Pseudobacteroides sp.: one gene and its partner. The protein of the gene in region 2 binds, or shares a complex with, the protein of the main gene of each other region. Links are inferred from orthologs where the notes say so. Each region holds a gene or a part of one and is shown on either strand. Other genes may lie near its edges. The genes, in order: mfd and uvrA.

Region 1 (8,472 bases), on a different replicon or contig from region 2:
CTTCCTTTTGATTCTGAATATGTCATATACAAAAGATATTAACATTCCTCCAAAAACAGACCATAAAAAGATATTTACTTGATTGCTTATCGACATATATTATCCCAACCATTAGTCCTTTAGCTATTATCAAAAATACAATTTATCCTCAGGCAGTTTATTTAAACATCTTTGCCCAAAAACCACCTGACTTGCCGCCTTCTTTGTCACTGTATTCCAAAGAACAGATGTCACCTTCGATATCAAGCTCCGAATTATCGAGATTAAGCTTGTTAATATGCAAATCTTCGCCTTTTACTGTCAGAACTCCAAGTTCAGTATCTACTATAACGCACTCATCGTTAAAGCTTTCAACATCTAAAACACCGGAAATGCTAAGCCTCTCCCTGTTTTCAAGTATTAAATTTTGAACTTTCTGCTGTTTTATACTTTTTTTGTCCTCAATCATAGTCTTTCTCCCCTTTAATAGATGTGTTTTAGTTTGTAATACCATATGATTTAGTATTACGGTATTTTATCCACATATCTATTCCTATGCTTGGGAGCATCTAAAAATACCTTATAAATGGACATAGACATAAAAAATCACAAAGTGATTTTTAACCTTGACCGTTGTCGTGGGAAATTGTGGTGTGTATACACCATAATTTCCTAGACATAAAAAAAAGTGATTATATCAATCACCTTTTTCTATGTACATTCCTTTAGCATCACTTTTGGAGACTGTTTCAGATATGGATGCTACTTCTACCTTCACATTGCTGTTACCGAATTGAATTTCTATCGTATCTCCAACCTTAACCTCGTTTGAAGGCTTTGCTGTTTTTCCGTTAATCTTTACTCTTCCCTGATCACATGCTTCACTTGCCAATGTTCGTCTTTTAATAAGTCTAGATACCTTAAGGTACTTGTCAATCCGCAATTCCTTCACCCCACTTACTTAAATTCATCTTTGCAAAAATGGGCGACCTTCCACGGCTCGCCCATTTTTACCTTCTTAGAATAGCTTATACATATATAATACTATTTATTTACTTCGTCTTTTAAAGCTTTTCCAACTTTAAATACTGGAGCCTTAGTTGCTGGTATTGTTATTTCTTCCTTAGTCTGAGGATTTCTTCCCTTTCTTTCAGCTCTTTCTCTAACTTCAAAAGATCCAAAGCCTACCAACTGAACCTTGTCACCATTTTTAAGTGCTTCTTCAACACTTTCAATAAATGCGTTAAGTGCTTTTTCTGCGTCTTTCTTTGACATATTACTCTTTTCAGCAATGCTAGTGATTAAATCTGATTTGTTCATCTTTTTCCTCCTTAAGTTTTGATTGCTATATATAACCATCTTCGAAAAGTGCAGCTTAGTATGCTTTATCAAAATAAAACTTATTATATAAAAGTTTTATCTATTTTAAAGCTGATAAGTTATGTAATAAATCCCAACTACTTTCCAAAGATAATTGCTAAATTAAATACTTTTATCCTTTGCCATATCCCACAACTTATCCATTTCTTCCAATGTCATTTCCTCAAGATTTTTACCGGCTTTTTTGCCCTCATTCTCTACGAATTCAAACCTTTTAATAAATTTATTAATAGTTCCCGTTAAAGCCAATTCAGGTTGAATCTTTAAGAACCTTGCAAGATTAACAACGGAAAATAGCACATCACCAAGCTCATCAGTTATTCTTTCCACATTTTTACTCTTATATACATCTTTTAATTCAAGAATTTCTTCATCCAGCTTTCTCATTGCATCCTCAGTCTTGTCCCAGTCAAATCCTACCTGAGCTGCCTTCTGCTGTATCTTGTAGCTCCTCATTAATGCCGGAAGATTAGAGGGCACATCCTTTAAAACACTGGTTTGGTTGGTAAGTCCCTTTTCCTTCTTTTTGATAGCTTCCCAGTTGTCAACCACTTGATCTGCAGTTTCAGCCTTATCTTCACCAAAAACATGAGTATGTCTTAAAATCATTTTCCTTGAAACTGCTGTTATTACATCACCAATATCAAAAGTGCCCTCTTCCTTTCCAATCTGGGAATGGAATACAATTTGTAAAAGCAAATCTCCCAATTCCTCTGTTGTTTTATCCTTATCCTTCAGATCAATTGCTTCTAGTACTTCATAGGTCTCTTCTATCAGATATTTTTTTAAGCTATCGTGAGACTGCTCCCTATCCCATGGGCACCCATTTTCACTTCTTAAAAGCTCCATAATGTCCACAAGATCTTTAAATTCGTACTTATCCTTAAGCATAATTATTCTCCCGCCAATACCTTAGTTTTTATATAACAATACTGTAGAAAACCTAATAAAAAGTGCAACTTTTGTTAATATAGTTTTCTTTCTGAAAAATAGTATAATTTATTAAATGTAAATATGCAATAAAAATAAATAAAAATCAACATTTACTTTCAATATAAAAATAACAGGTATTCTTTAAAATCCTGTTATTTTAATTAATGGACTAGTAAAATATTACTTCCGCCTTTAATATATAGCAAAATTTATAGCGGAAGTTATATTTTAGCTATTTCCAAGTTTAAGTGATTATTAAATATCATGGCAATAATTCGTTTAATAATATTACTGCTCCATTTGCTTCCCTAAGAATCCGGATGCGGACTGTGCAAGTTTTGCCTCTACCTCTCCCATTCTTGTATTAGGATCCATGGATAAAAGAATAACAGCTCCAATAGGATCTCCTTCTGATATTATAGGTGATACAACCTGAGCAGTATACCTTCTGTCTCCCGGCTCATCAGCTACAATAGAGATGGTTTTTTCATCAGGTGATTTAACCAGGAAAACTGACTTTTCCTCTATAACCTTTTCTATGTCGGAACTTAATTGTTTTTCCAAAAAGTCTCTTTTTGAAGCTCCTGATACTGCAATTATTGAGTCCCTGTCAGCTATGCAAGTAATATGACCTATTGTTTTATGAAGGGTCTCAGCATATTGAGCTGCAAATTCTCCCAATTCTCCTATCGGAGAATATTTCTTTAGGATAACTTCGCCTTCTTTATCAGTAAATATTTCAAGAGGATCCCCTTCTCTTATTCTCAATGTTCTTCTTATTTCCTTAGGAATTACAACTCTTCCAAGATCATCTATCCTTCTTACTATTCCAGTTGCCCTCAAAATTATTACCTCCTATTAATTAGATTTTCAGTACAATTTTATTATTGATAATTTATTGGAGTTTTATACATTATAGGTTGATTTGTGAAAAGGTTATTACTAAAAGATCAGAACAATACCATAAAGCGATTCTGCACCCTTGATGTTATCTCGAGAAATTGTGATGCTCTACATAATTATCTAGACATAAAAAAACCGACAGTTTTTTTAAACCATCGGCCAAATTTATTAAATATTAGTACAGTTTTATTGAGTTTAGTGCACCCTTATTAACATTCATCTTGTAATGATCATCCTTCATCCATTCCTCAAGCTTCTTGTTTACTTCATCCAATTGATATGTCCTCTTTAAACTATCTTTTAATTCATCAAATCTAGGTCTTTTAATTACATAATAGCCTCTATTGGTGGTTACAAGCCCAATATCGCCTTCCTTGGCGTTAAACACCCAATCTATATATTCCTGAGGCATTTTTTCGTCTCTGGTGACTGAAAATTCTCCGCCGTTTTGCTTTGCACCAACATCATCGGTATAATTGGCCACAAGTGTGTCAAAATTTTCTCCATTTTTGGCCTTGGAATATACCTCCTTGGCAAGATCTGTCTTTTCTTTGACCTTATCATTTGCAAGCGGCTTTCCTGAAGAAGGGTCAACTGTCTCTAAGAACACTTCCCAAACAGTTATCTTACCCTCTTTATTCATAGCTTCGGTATATTTTTTTAGAAGCTGGGAATCGGTAATTCTTATGCTATCTGCTTCAATACTTGCATATTTCCCGAAAGCCAGCATATAATTCTTATAAATAGCATCATATTCAGAGAGGGTTATCCAGTATTTCTTTTTTATATTCTTCTCCGCCTGGGCTTTATCCCCATCTCCTTCTGCAAGTACAATATTATCCATTGTCTGCTTGGCCTTATCAAGGTCTGTATTGTCTAAAGTTATATTTGCTTGCTTTGCTTTCATAAGCATAATCTTAAACTTTTGAACTTCCAGTAAGGCATCATTTTTTGCAGTTACCTCTGCTGCTTCACCCTTATTGGTTGTGGTTTTCCAAAAATTCTTTTTTGCATCATCGGACTGGTAATCTACACCAGCCTTTGTTTCATAATTGTTTTTAATCATCCTTAGAAAAAACTTAAATTCTGCAGTTGTTACTTTTTCACCGGCTACAGTTGCTACGTAGCTATTGGAGCTTTCATGAACCTGGTAAGCTATCGTACCTCCAACAACTATGGCAAGCACCAAAAATACTGCAACAATAACTATCCTGGTATTACTTATCATTTTCAATTTCCCCTCTACCAAAATTTGCCGGCATTTTCTCTCTATTTTAAGATGATGTAATATATTTGTGCTTGAATAATAATAATTTGTTGGCCAACTTCAATTATGAATTTGAGAACATGCCTAATATAGATTATAATAGATTATTTCCCATCCTGCAAATTTTTAATGTTCATTAGGAGGTTTTTAATATTTTCTAATATCTCCTCTCCCTTTAAGCCTTTAATGAGGAGTGTCAGGTATGGCTTACTGCTGGCATTAAACATTATCTTTCTTCTGTAGTTTTCCATGAGTTTATTGATTATGGATAAATCCATAAAGGACTCATTTACATAGTGGAAAATTACAGAACCATTCTTTTGGGCAATTGAAGAAAATCCACATTCCCTGGCAAGAAATTTTATATGGGCAATGGTTAGAAGATTGCTTACATACTTTGGTAAGCTTCCATACCTGTCTATAAGTTCGTCTTCAATTTCGCTAATATCCTCCTGGCTTGCTATAGAAGCAATTTTTTTGTACATATCGATTTTCTGATTTTCCACGCCAATATAATCATTATCTATATACGCACTTATGTTAATATCAATTGCTATCTCCTGGTTATTTATATCAGGACTCTCGCCTTTCAGCTCCATAACAGCCTCATCCAAAAGCTTGCAGTACATATCGTACCCTACAGACTCCATTTGTCCGCTTTGCTGAGCTCCTAAAAGATTTCCGGCACCTCTTATTTCAAGATCCCTCATTGCAATTTTAAAGCCAGAACCAAGGTCTGTAAACTCCCTTATTGCCCGGAGCCTCTTCTCTGCTATTTCGGATAATATTTTATCTTTTTTATATGTTACATAAGCATATGCAAGCCTGTTGGACCTTCCTACTCTTCCTCTTAACTGGTAAAGCTGTGCAAGGCCCATCCTGTCAGCATCTTCGATGATTATTGTATTCACATTCGGCATATCAAGGCCTGATTCAATTATGGTTGTGCAGACGAGCATGTCATATTCTCCATTTATAAAATTGTATATTATATCCTCCAGTTCTTTCTCATCCATCTGACCATGCCCTACAGCTATTCTTGCATCCGGCACCAATGCCTGCAATTCCGATGCCTTTTTTAAAATGGAGTCCACCCTGTTATAGAGATAAAATATCTGCCCCGTTCTTGAAATTTCACGTCTTATTGCATCCCTTATTATTTCCGGATCGTATTCCATTACAAAGGTTTCTACGGGCTGTCGTTCTTCCGGAGGATCTTCAATGACGCTTATGTCTCTTATCCCGACTAAAGACATATTAAGGGTCCTGGGAATAGGTGTTGCAGTCAAAGTCAATACATCAACATTTGGAGCAATGTTTTTGATTTTCTCCTTATGTGCCACTCCAAATCGCTGTTCTTCATCAATTATGAGTAACCCTAACTCCTTAAAATGCAAATCCTTCTGTAGAAGCCTATGAGTCCCTACAAGCACATCTATGCTTCCATCTTTCACATTCTTTAATATCTTCTTTTGATCGGACTGTTTTCTAAAGCGGCTTATAACATCCACAGTCACTGGAAACTCCTTCATTCTCTCTGCAAAATTGTTGTAGTGCTGCTGGGCAAGAATTGTAGTAGGTACAAGGTAGGCCACCTGTTTTCCATCCATAACAGCCTTAAAAATGGCTCTTATAGCCACCTCAGTCTTACCATACCCCACATCACCGCATAGAAGCCTATCCATAGGCTTTCCCATTTCCATATCCTGTTTTACTTCTTCAATACACTTAAGCTGGTCGTCAGTCTCCTCATAGGGAAAAGAGTCTTCAAATTGTTTTTGCCAGACTGTATCTTTAGAAAAAGCATATCCTTTTGTAGCCTGCCTTTTTGCATAGAGTTTGACAAGCTCTTCTGCAATCTCTTTTAATGATTCCTTAACCCTGCTTTTTGTCTTTGCCCAATCAGTACCATTAAGCTTATGGAGCTTTGGCTCCTTTCCCTCAGACCCTATATATTTCTGGATCAAATCAAGCTGATTTGTAGGAATATACAAAAAGTCACTATCATGATACCTGATTTTAAGATAATCCCTTCTTACATTGTCCACATTAAGCTGCTGAATCCCAACATACTGACCTATACCGTGACTTTGATGAACCACATAGTCGCCTACGTTTAGTTCGGTAAATATATTAATTTTGCTTCCCTTGTTTTTTCCTGAAGCTTTTCTGTGCTTCCTGTCTCTACCGAATACCTCTTTGTCACTCACTACAACAAAACCCAATTTGGGGTATTCAAAGCCATTGTTAAGGCTTCCTGTGGTGAGCATTACCTGCCCCGGCAGTATTTCCTCAGGCGGGGATTCTTTAAAAACAGATTCTACCCCTTCAGCTGCTAATGTTTCCTTAAGCTTTTCACCCTTTACCCTGGTACCTGTCAGCACTAAAATCCTGTACTTGCGTTCCTTCCAATCACGTATATCGCTAACTAGGAAATCCATGCGGTTTAAATATGAGCCTGTAGCTTTGGAAGATATATCAAACCTTTCTGCATTATAGGCGTTACTGCTTCCAGTTAGAAATGTATTTAAGTAAACTGTATTATTTTCCCTTAAGACCCTTTCAATCCTCCCAAATTCATACTTTGAACAAAAGCAACCCGGCAGGAGCCTTCCTTTCTCCATCAACCCTTTGCAGGATTCTTCCAATTCAAAATTGATATTCTCCACCCTGTTTTTCATTTTCCCGCTCTCATCGGCAAACACCAAACAGCCGGAAGTGAAATCAAGCAGAGTTGAGGGTTTATCAATTATGTAATTTATATATCTGTCAATTCCCTCAAAATAATAGCTGTCCTTAAATCTGCTAATATCGTTGGTGATGTTTTGACGGATTAAGGCTTTGTATTCCTTACCGGCTTTTATTAGGACTTCGTTCAGGTCTGCTTCAATAGCATTTACTATGGCATCCCTCTTATCCTCATTGTAAATAATCTCTCTTGCAGGAATTATCTTAATACTTTTCAACTGCTCTACCGATCTCTGTGAATCTGGGTCAAACTCCCTTATAGAGTCTATTTCATCATCAAAGAGCTCAATACGGACTGCCAGGTTGTAATTTATAGGAAAAATATCTATAATTCCTCCACGCACGGCAAAGTGACCTTTATTCTCTACCACCGAAACCCTTTCATATCCCATGGTTACCAGCCTCTTTTGCATCAGAGACAGATCTATTCTTTTTCCGACCTGCATCTCCAATATGCTTTCAGCAAACAATTCTGGCGGTATAAGCTTATGAACCAATGAATCAACGGAAACCACAACAAGCCTGTAATTGCCTTCCATAATCCGGTTTAACATTTGAAGCCTTTCAAAAACATTATCCCTGCTTTTTGCCTCCACATCATGAAGGGTAATTTCCTTTAACGGAAAATAGAGCACGTCCTCTTTGAAGAACAGGTAAAAATCTTCATATATCTTTCTCGCTTCAAACTCATCAAATGTAATATAAATCCCTTTTTTATCGGCGTGCCGGCATATTGAATATGCCACGTGAGCTTTCTGGGAATTTGCCAGTCCCGTTATCACAACCGACTGGCCTTTACCTATGGAATTAATTATTCCGCTATACTCACTTAACTCCAATAATGGATTAACTAAAAAATTCATGAATATTTTTCCGCCTTCTTAATTTATTATGTTGATATTACTTATTAAACTTGTTCATTGCTGCATCAACACCTGATTTTAATATTTCAGCAACTGCTTGTGCAGCATTTTTAATGCTGTCATTAATAGTCCCTCTTTCTGCAGGGCTAAATTTACTCAGCACATAATCAGCCAAGTTCCAGCCTTCCGGCGGCCTGTCTATACCAATTCTGACCCTGGGGAATTCGTCAGACTGTATCTGATACAAAATGTTTCTCATTCCGTTATGGGTTCCCGAGCTGCCCTTAGGTCTTATTCTGATCTTTCCAAGCTCCAGATCGATATCATCAAACATTACTATTATATTCCGAGCAGGTATTTTATACCATTCTATTACTTCTCTTAAACTCTCACCGCTTA
Region 2 (7,731 bases):
AAAGTCCTTCCTGAACCTGTTTTCCATCTATTAACTTAGTCATGTAGACAACCGCGAAGTTTTCTTTACAAATTGAACACATCATCATTTTAACCATCTCCTATCTACTGCAGCGAAAACACAACATAAAATCGTTTAAATTTTTCCGAATATGTGTTAATTAATAATATATTATGATAAGTATATCACACAATTTGTTTCCGGTCTAATCTATACGCAATTAACTATATTTACATATGATAAATAAAGCAATTTAACTCCAGATACATAAAAAAACCTATGTTATTATCGATAAATCTATATCTTTTGATTACATAGGTCTTTTTTATTATATTGTATATATGAAAATATTGTTTGTATTGTTTTTAAAAGTATGTATTCACAAATAAAATTTTAATATCCCCTTAGAAAATTTATAATTATATAAGTTCTATATGCCTAATACAATCTTACATCCTAATACAATTACTGCCCCCAATATAGCAGTTATAGGTATTGTCAATACCCATGCTCCAAGTATACTTCTTGCCAATGCCCATCTAACGGCAGACAATCTCTTTGCAGCACCAACACCCATTATCGATGTTGAAATTATATGAGTTGTACTGACAGGAGCACCTAATCGTGTCATCGTCTCGATAACGATTGCAGCACCGGTCTCAGCTGCAAACCCATTTATCGGTGCCAGCCTGATCATATTGACTCCCATAGTCTTTATTATTCTCCACCCTCCAAGGGATGTACCTATACCCATTGCTAGTGCACATGCTATAACAACCGGAAGTGTTACATCTTTACTTCCTCCGTTCATGTCTGCAGCAATAAGTGCAAGGGTTATAATACCCATGGATTTCTGTGCATCATTTCCGCCATGAGCAAACGCCATTATACCTGCTGAAGCAATCTGAAGCTTGGAGAATATAGTATTTACAGAGTGTTGTGTGAACTTTCTTAGAATTAAGTATAGGAATTTCATTACCAAAAACCCTAGTAAGAAACCTATGAGAGGTGATGTAAAAAGAGGGATAATTATTTTAAAAAGAATTCCTTTTGCCTGGAAAAAGAAATGGCCCGCCTGTGGTGCCTCATACCACTTTAAAACAGCCATTGAACCGATGTATGCAACAGATGATCCGATCATACCTCCGAATAATGCATGGGATGAACTGCTTGGGATTCCAAAGTACCAAGTAACCAGATTCCATATTATTGCAGCTGCCAGGGATGCTATAACTACATACATAACCCCCTTATCACCGCCGACCACCTTAATCATATCATCATTGATTATTTCCTTGGATACAGTCTTAGCAACCCTAGTGCTTACAAGTGCTCCTGCTATGTTAAGAACTGCTGCCATAAAAATTGCTGTTCTCGGTGATAAAACTCTTGTTGATACTGATGTGGCAATGGAATTCGCTGTATCATGAAAACCATTTATGAAGTCAAAGCTTAATGCAAGAATAACAACTATAATCGCAAGACTAAGCATGTTTCATAACAACCCCTTCTACTATATTTGCCACATCCTCACAAACATCAAGGGTGTTCTCAAGGTAATCATAAATTTCCTTCCACTTAATAACTTCAAGGCAATCCTTTTCCATTAAAAACAATTTGGTTACAGCAGACCTGAATATATCATCTGCTTCATTTTCCAATCTATTAACCTCAATAATCTTTTCTGCTATCTTTTTGCTCTTTTTCATATCTTTCAGTTCAACCATAAGAGCTTTTACTTCTTTAGTACAAGCTGTAATCAATTTAGCAAGCTTCTTTGCATCCTCAGGTATGGACTGCACATTAAACATGTTAAACCTATGTGCTGTTGATTCGATACTGTCGGTAATATTGTCCAATTCCTTTGCAATCAAATTGATGTCTTCTCTGTCGATCGGAGTGATAAATGATCTGTTTAACTGTTGAAGAATCTTGTGTACCTGCTTGTCACATTCATGCTCTGTCTCTTCAATTGCCTTCACCTTGTCTTGAACATTAACATAATTTAACATCAACTGTTCAAGCAGTTCAGCGGCTTTACAAGCATTCTCTGCTGTCGCAACAAAATAATCAAAAAATATTTCCTCTTTTCGCGAAACCCTAAACATAATTATTTCCCTTCTTCCGTAAAAATTAAATCAATTGTTCCTCGTTGATTATATATTATTGTTAAATCCAATACAACAAAACTTAACAGAAATTTAACAATAGAATTACAAAATATTAATATTGACATTTAGTCATTTCCGGGGAATAAAACAAAACACTTCAACCATTAAAATGATCAAAGTGTTCATCTATATTATAAATTAACAATCTATATACTTTAGGACTATTTATTGTGGATTAAGCACTTTTGAAAGGAATTGACCAGTATAAGACTCACTAATCTTAATAATATCCTCGGGAGTGCCTTCCGCCACAATATAACCACCTCTATGCCCCCCCTCAGGCCCAAGATCAATTATATAATCCGCAGTCTTTATGACATCCAGGTTATGTTCGATGACTATAACTGTGTTTCCTGCATCAACAAGCCTTTGGAGTATTTCAATAAGCTTGTGGACATCGGCTATATGGAGTCCTGTGGTAGGTTCATCCAGAATATACATGGTGCTTCCGTTGCTTCTTTTGGATAACTCAGTTGCAAGCTTTATCCTTTGGGCTTCGCCCCCGGATAGTGTAGTAGAAGGTTGTCCAATTTTAATGTATCCCAAGCCTACATCAAATAGAGTCTGCAGCTTTTTTTGAATCCTTGGAATGTTTTTGAAGAATTCGAGGGCATCTTCTACAGTCATATCCAGAATCTCTGCAATGTTTTTACCCTTATACTTTACGTCAAGGGTCTCTCTGTTGTATCTCTTGCCCTTGCAGACCTCACATGGAACATATATATCGGGCAAAAAGTGCATCTCGATCTTTATGATACCATCCCCGCTGCATGCTTCGCATCTACCACCCTTTACATTGAAGCTGAATCGCCCCGTCTTGTAGCCCCTCATCTTTGATTCGGTGGTTTCGCTAAAAACCTCCCTTATAAGATCAAACATTCCGGTATATGTTGCAGGGTTTGATCTTGGTGTTCTGCCTATAGGGGACTGATCTATATCTATTACCTTTTCCAGGTGCTCAAGGCCATTGACATAATCATGATCACCGGGTCTCAGCCTTGCCCTGTTGAGCTCAGAGGCACATTTTTTATATAGTATTTCATTTATAAGTGAGCTTTTACCGGAGCCCGAAACCCCAGTAATACAAGTAAAAACACTGAGTGGAAATTTAACATTTATATTTTTAAGATTGTTTTCTCTTGCACCCACTATTTCTACGTATTTATCGTTGGAAGCCCTGCGTTTTTCAGGCGTTGTAATCTTCCTTCTTCCACTAAGGTACAGCCCAGTCATAGAATCTTCACTATTTTTTATCTCCTCAACAGTCCCCTCGGCAATAATGTTGCCGCCGTGGACTCCTGCACCAGGACCAATGTCAATTATATGATCCGCTGCATACATAGTGTCTTCATCATGCTCTACCACAATTAGAGTATTCCCCATGTCTTTGAGTCGTTTTAATGTCTTAAGAAGCCGTTCGTTGTCTCTCTGGTGAAGACCTATACTTGGCTCGTCCAAAATATACAAAACACCCATAAGGCCTGAACCTATTTGAGTGGCAAGCCTTATTCTCTGTGCTTCACCGCCTGAAAGCGTTCCTGCTGCCCTGGCTAGTGTAAGGTAGTCCAGACCTACATCCACTAAAAAGCCTATCCTTGCATTTATCTCTTTCATTATCTGGTTTGAGATAGCCTTATGCTTATCCGATAGCTCCAGTTCATTGAAAAACTTCTTGGCATCAGATATTGCCATCTTGCTGATATCATTAATGTTTTTATCTCCAACGGTAACAGCCAATGCCTCTTTTTTTAGTCTGGCACCGTGACACTCATGGCACGGATTATTGCTCATGAAGTCTTCATAATACTGCTTCATGGTTTCCGACTGGGTCTCTTTATAACGCCTTTCCATACTTCTGATGATACCTTCAAAAGGAGCCACAAAAGACCCGCTTCCATATTCCCTCGTATAATTTATCTTGATTTTTTCACCCTTGGTGCCGTAAAGTATTATATCTACAATATGGTCCGGGAGATCACAAATAGGCGTATTGAGACTGAACTTGTAATGCTTTGACAAGGCATCTACATACATCCTTGAATAACCGTCCCCATTCTCTACATTCCAGCCTCCGACTCTTATAGCACCATCTGCCATGGACTTTGACCTATCAGGCACAATAAGATCAGGGTCAATCTTTAGTATGGTTCCCAAACCGCTGCATTCAGGACATGCCCCATAGGGTGTGTTAAATGAAAACATCCTAGGCTCAAGCTCTTCTATGCTTATGCCGCAATCACTGCATGCAAAATTCTGGCTGAAAAGGATTTCTTCCTTACCAATCACATCAACAAGCAAAATTCCTCCAGCCAGATGTAGGACAGTCTCAACAGACTCAGACAGTCTTTTTTGAATATCTGGTCTAACTACAAGCCTGTCAACAACTACTTCAATAGTATGCTTTTTATTCTTGTCCATTTTGATCTCTTCATTAAGATCCTTGACCTCTCCATCTATCCTTACCCTAACAAAACCGCTCTTCTTAGCATCCTCAATAAGCTTGTGATACTCTCCCTTCCTCCCCCTGACCACAGGAGCCAAAAGCTGAATCCTTGTTCCCTCTTCAAAGGACATTATATGGTCTACCATCTGATCCACTGTCTGTTGGGAAATTTCCTTACCGCACTTCGGACAGTGAGGTACACCTATCCTTGCATATAGAAGCCTTAGATAATCATGTATTTCTGTAACGGTACCAACAGTTGATCTTGGATTTCTGCTGGTAGTCTTCTGATCTATGGATATGGCAGGAGATAGTCCGTCAATGTAATCAACATCTGGCTTTTCCATCTGTCCAAGAAACTGCCTTGCATAGGAAGAAAGGGATTCCACATACCGCCTCTGCCCTTCTGCATATATGGTATCAAAAGCCAGTGAAGACTTTCCCGAACCGCTGATTCCGGTTATAACAACAAACTTATCCCTAGGAATAACAACATCTATATTCTTCAAATTGTGTTCTCTGGCACCTTTTATAAATATTTTATCTCTTAACATATATTCACCTCAACATTTCCGGCAATAAATAATCAATATAATAAGTGTGTTAATAATCTAATATATTATATCAGATGTACAAAAAATTGCAAACATCAGTTCGTGATTTCGTTGAATTTATCAACCATATCCTTTGTTTCCCAAACGCTTTTAAGAATGCCGTCATATAGATTTAAAGATATGTATGCACCATAGTTACCCACAGGATTTTCCAAAAACTTATCCGGTGTTAAATCAAACCTCGTCGTTCTCATTTTATACTTTGAATCTTTTATGCACTGTGACAGATCATAATACTTGTCATGGAAAAGCCTGCAGATTTTATAATAGTCAAAAAAAGGCCATTTGGATCTTGTAAGCTCCAAATTGTGTAAAACAATCCTGTACTCCTTTGCAAAGCTTGAGCTAAAGCTACTGTCAATTTTTGAGGTGATATTACCAGTTATGTGATAAAGATCTTTCGGATCGTCTTTTCTAAATAAATTTTTATTTTCATCATAAAAATTTATAACTGACCTTAGAACACTTAAAGACATGAGGCTGTCGAAAATTTCTATATTATTTGAGAGCAGGAGATTATGCTCCGCCTTCCAAATGTCTTTGTATTTTTTCACTCCCTGAAGGTAGCTCCCGCTCAGAAACAGTTTCTTAATTTCAGCAAGTTCCAGCCTAAAAAGACTAATATGGTTTTCATTATGGCACAACTGGGTTTCTGGGTTTTCCCGCGGTGCTAACTGCTCATAGCTAAAAACGTCGTGATTATACCTGTATTTAAAATATTTATCCGGAATGGAAAATGGAGATGCCTTAAGAATGTCAAAAATTTCTTTTCTATCCTGCTCTGTATCTATAAGGACTTTTGCAACCTCTTTATGGGCATAATCAAATTTCTTTAGTGCTTTACTAAATTGAGAATTATCAGGACCTTTTTAATCTGACGATTTTTTGCCCCTTTATTTCAATATTATCTTAATCACACCACAATTTCTCACGACATGAAAAAGCCTGCAGGTGCCCTTTTTGAACATTACTGCAGGTTTTTTTCATTCATCCTTTTATTTTTTTACGCTTTCCTTAATCCATGGAAGCTTTCCGCCCACCTTCAAAATTTCCGCATCCAGATCTGATAATGTGTGGTTTAGCTCTATTTCAAATCCCTTTGTAACATTCTTAAGCTTTACATCACCCTTTAGGTCTCCAATGGCAATCTCTATCTTATCGTTTAATTCAATCCTGTCATAGTCAGCAGGATCTTTAAATGTCAACGGTACAATCCCGAAGTTAACCAGGTTTGCAAGGTGAATTCTTGCAAAGGACTTAACAATAACAGCTTTTATTCCAAGGTATTTTGGTGCTAACGCTGCATGTTCACGGCTTGAGCCCTGACCATAATTTTCACCGCCGATTATGAATCCTCCGCTGCTTTCTAACGCTCTCTTGTAAAAACTTTCATCAACCGCTTCAAAAACATGCTTGGATATCTCGGGAATATTGCTTCTTAACGGCAGAATTTTTGCACCTGCAGGCATAATATGGTCAGTAGTTATATTGTCACCCACCTTTAAAAGTGCAGAACCTTCCAAAACATCCGGAAGCTTATCAAAGGTTGGAAGAGGTTTTATATTAGGACCTCTAACAATTTCCACCTTAATTGCATCCTCTTGAGGTAGTGGCTTTAATGTCATATTATCATTAATAAAGAATTTTTCAGGCATCTTAATCTTTGGACATTCCCCTAAATCCCTCGGGTCTGTAATCTTTCCCGTAATTGCCGCAGCAACAGCAACTTCAGGGCTTGCAAGATATACAGCAGCATCTTTTGTGCCGCTTCTTCCTTCAAAGTTTCTGTTGAAGGTACGAACAGATACTCCTGCCGAACAAGGTGCAGAGCCCATACCTATACAAGGTCCGCAGGAATTTTCCAGCATACGTACACCTGCCTGCACAAGGTATTTCATTTCTCCGCTATCTACAAGATGCTCTACCACCTGACGGGATCCAGGACTAACCATCATACTGACATTTTCGTTTATGGTCTTTCCATTTAATGCGTTTGCAACCATCTTTAAATCTCTTAAAGAGGAGTTGGTGCATGATCCTACAGCCACCTGATCCACCTTTATTCCCTGAACTTCACTTACCTTCTTAACGTTGCCTGGGCTGTGAGGTAAAGCAATCATCGGTTCTAAAGTGTTTAAGTCAATATCGATTATTTCATCATACTGTGCATCATCGGAAGGAATAAGCTCTAACCATTGGTCTCCGCGTCCCTGTGCTTCAAGGAAAGCCTTGGTAACATCATCACTTGGGAATATGCTTGTGGTACATCCTGTTTCTGTTCCCATATTTGTTATGGTTGCACGGTCGGGTACTGAAAGAGTACTAACACCTGGTCCAAAATATTCCAAAACCTTTCCTACGCCGCCTTTAACATCAATTCTTCTTAAAACCTCAAGTATTACATCCTTTGCAGAGACCCAGTCTGTAAGCTGACCTGTAAGTCTAACCCCAACAACCTTCGGGAATTTGATTCTGAAAGGTGCTCCAGCCATAGCAGCAGCAA

The links.
Region 1: the proteins of uvrA (region 2) and mfd are in contact, whole or in part, in a crystal structure (PDB 4DFC), measured with the Escherichia coli proteins. The link is inferred for Pseudobacteroides sp. from one-to-one orthologs.

The regions. Positions count from the first base shown.
Region 1 is NZ_DATCTU010000103.1:33,127-41,598, forward strand. Bases 4,367-8,472 are described here. They hold mfd (transcription-repair coupling factor), read right to left. Parts: upstream 8,074-8,472; coding sequence 4,567-8,073; downstream 4,367-4,566. Other genes in these bases: VIO64_RS16420 (peptidylprolyl isomerase), read right to left, coding at 4,367-4,423; pth (aminoacyl-tRNA hydrolase), read right to left, coding at 8,111-8,472. Also shown: spore cortex biosynthesis protein YabQ, read right to left, coding at 1-96; sporulation protein YabP, read right to left, coding at 158-448; VIO64_RS16400 (RNA-binding S4 domain-containing protein), read right to left, coding at 677-922; VIO64_RS16405 (HU family DNA-binding protein), read right to left, coding at 1,024-1,338; mazG (nucleoside triphosphate pyrophosphohydrolase), read right to left, coding at 1,462-2,250; spoVT (stage V sporulation protein T), read right to left, coding at 2,581-3,135; more of VIO64_RS16420, read right to left, coding at 3,371-4,366. UniProt on the Escherichia coli protein: Couples transcription and DNA repair by recognizing RNA polymerase (RNAP) stalled at DNA lesions. Mediates ATP-dependent release of RNAP and its truncated transcript from the DNA, and recruitment of nucleotide excision repair machinery to the damaged site.
Region 2 is NZ_DATCTU010000043.1:22,653-30,383, reverse strand. The notes cover bases 2,137-5,501. They hold uvrA (excinuclease ABC subunit UvrA), read right to left. Parts: upstream 5,169-5,501; coding sequence 2,337-5,168; downstream 2,137-2,336. Other genes in these bases: VIO64_RS07530 (hypothetical protein), read right to left, coding at 5,264-5,501. In the rest of the region: VIO64_RS07550 (ATP-dependent Clp protease ATP-binding subunit), read right to left, coding at 1-88; VIO64_RS07545 (inorganic phosphate transporter), read right to left, coding at 431-1,492; VIO64_RS07540 (DUF47 domain-containing protein), read right to left, coding at 1,485-2,108; more of VIO64_RS07530, read right to left, coding at 5,502-5,782; VIO64_RS07525 (aconitate hydratase), read right to left, coding at 6,224-7,731. UniProt on the Escherichia coli protein: The UvrABC repair system catalyzes the recognition and processing of DNA lesions. UvrA is an ATPase and a DNA-binding protein. A damage recognition complex composed of 2 UvrA and 2 UvrB subunits scans DNA for abnormalities.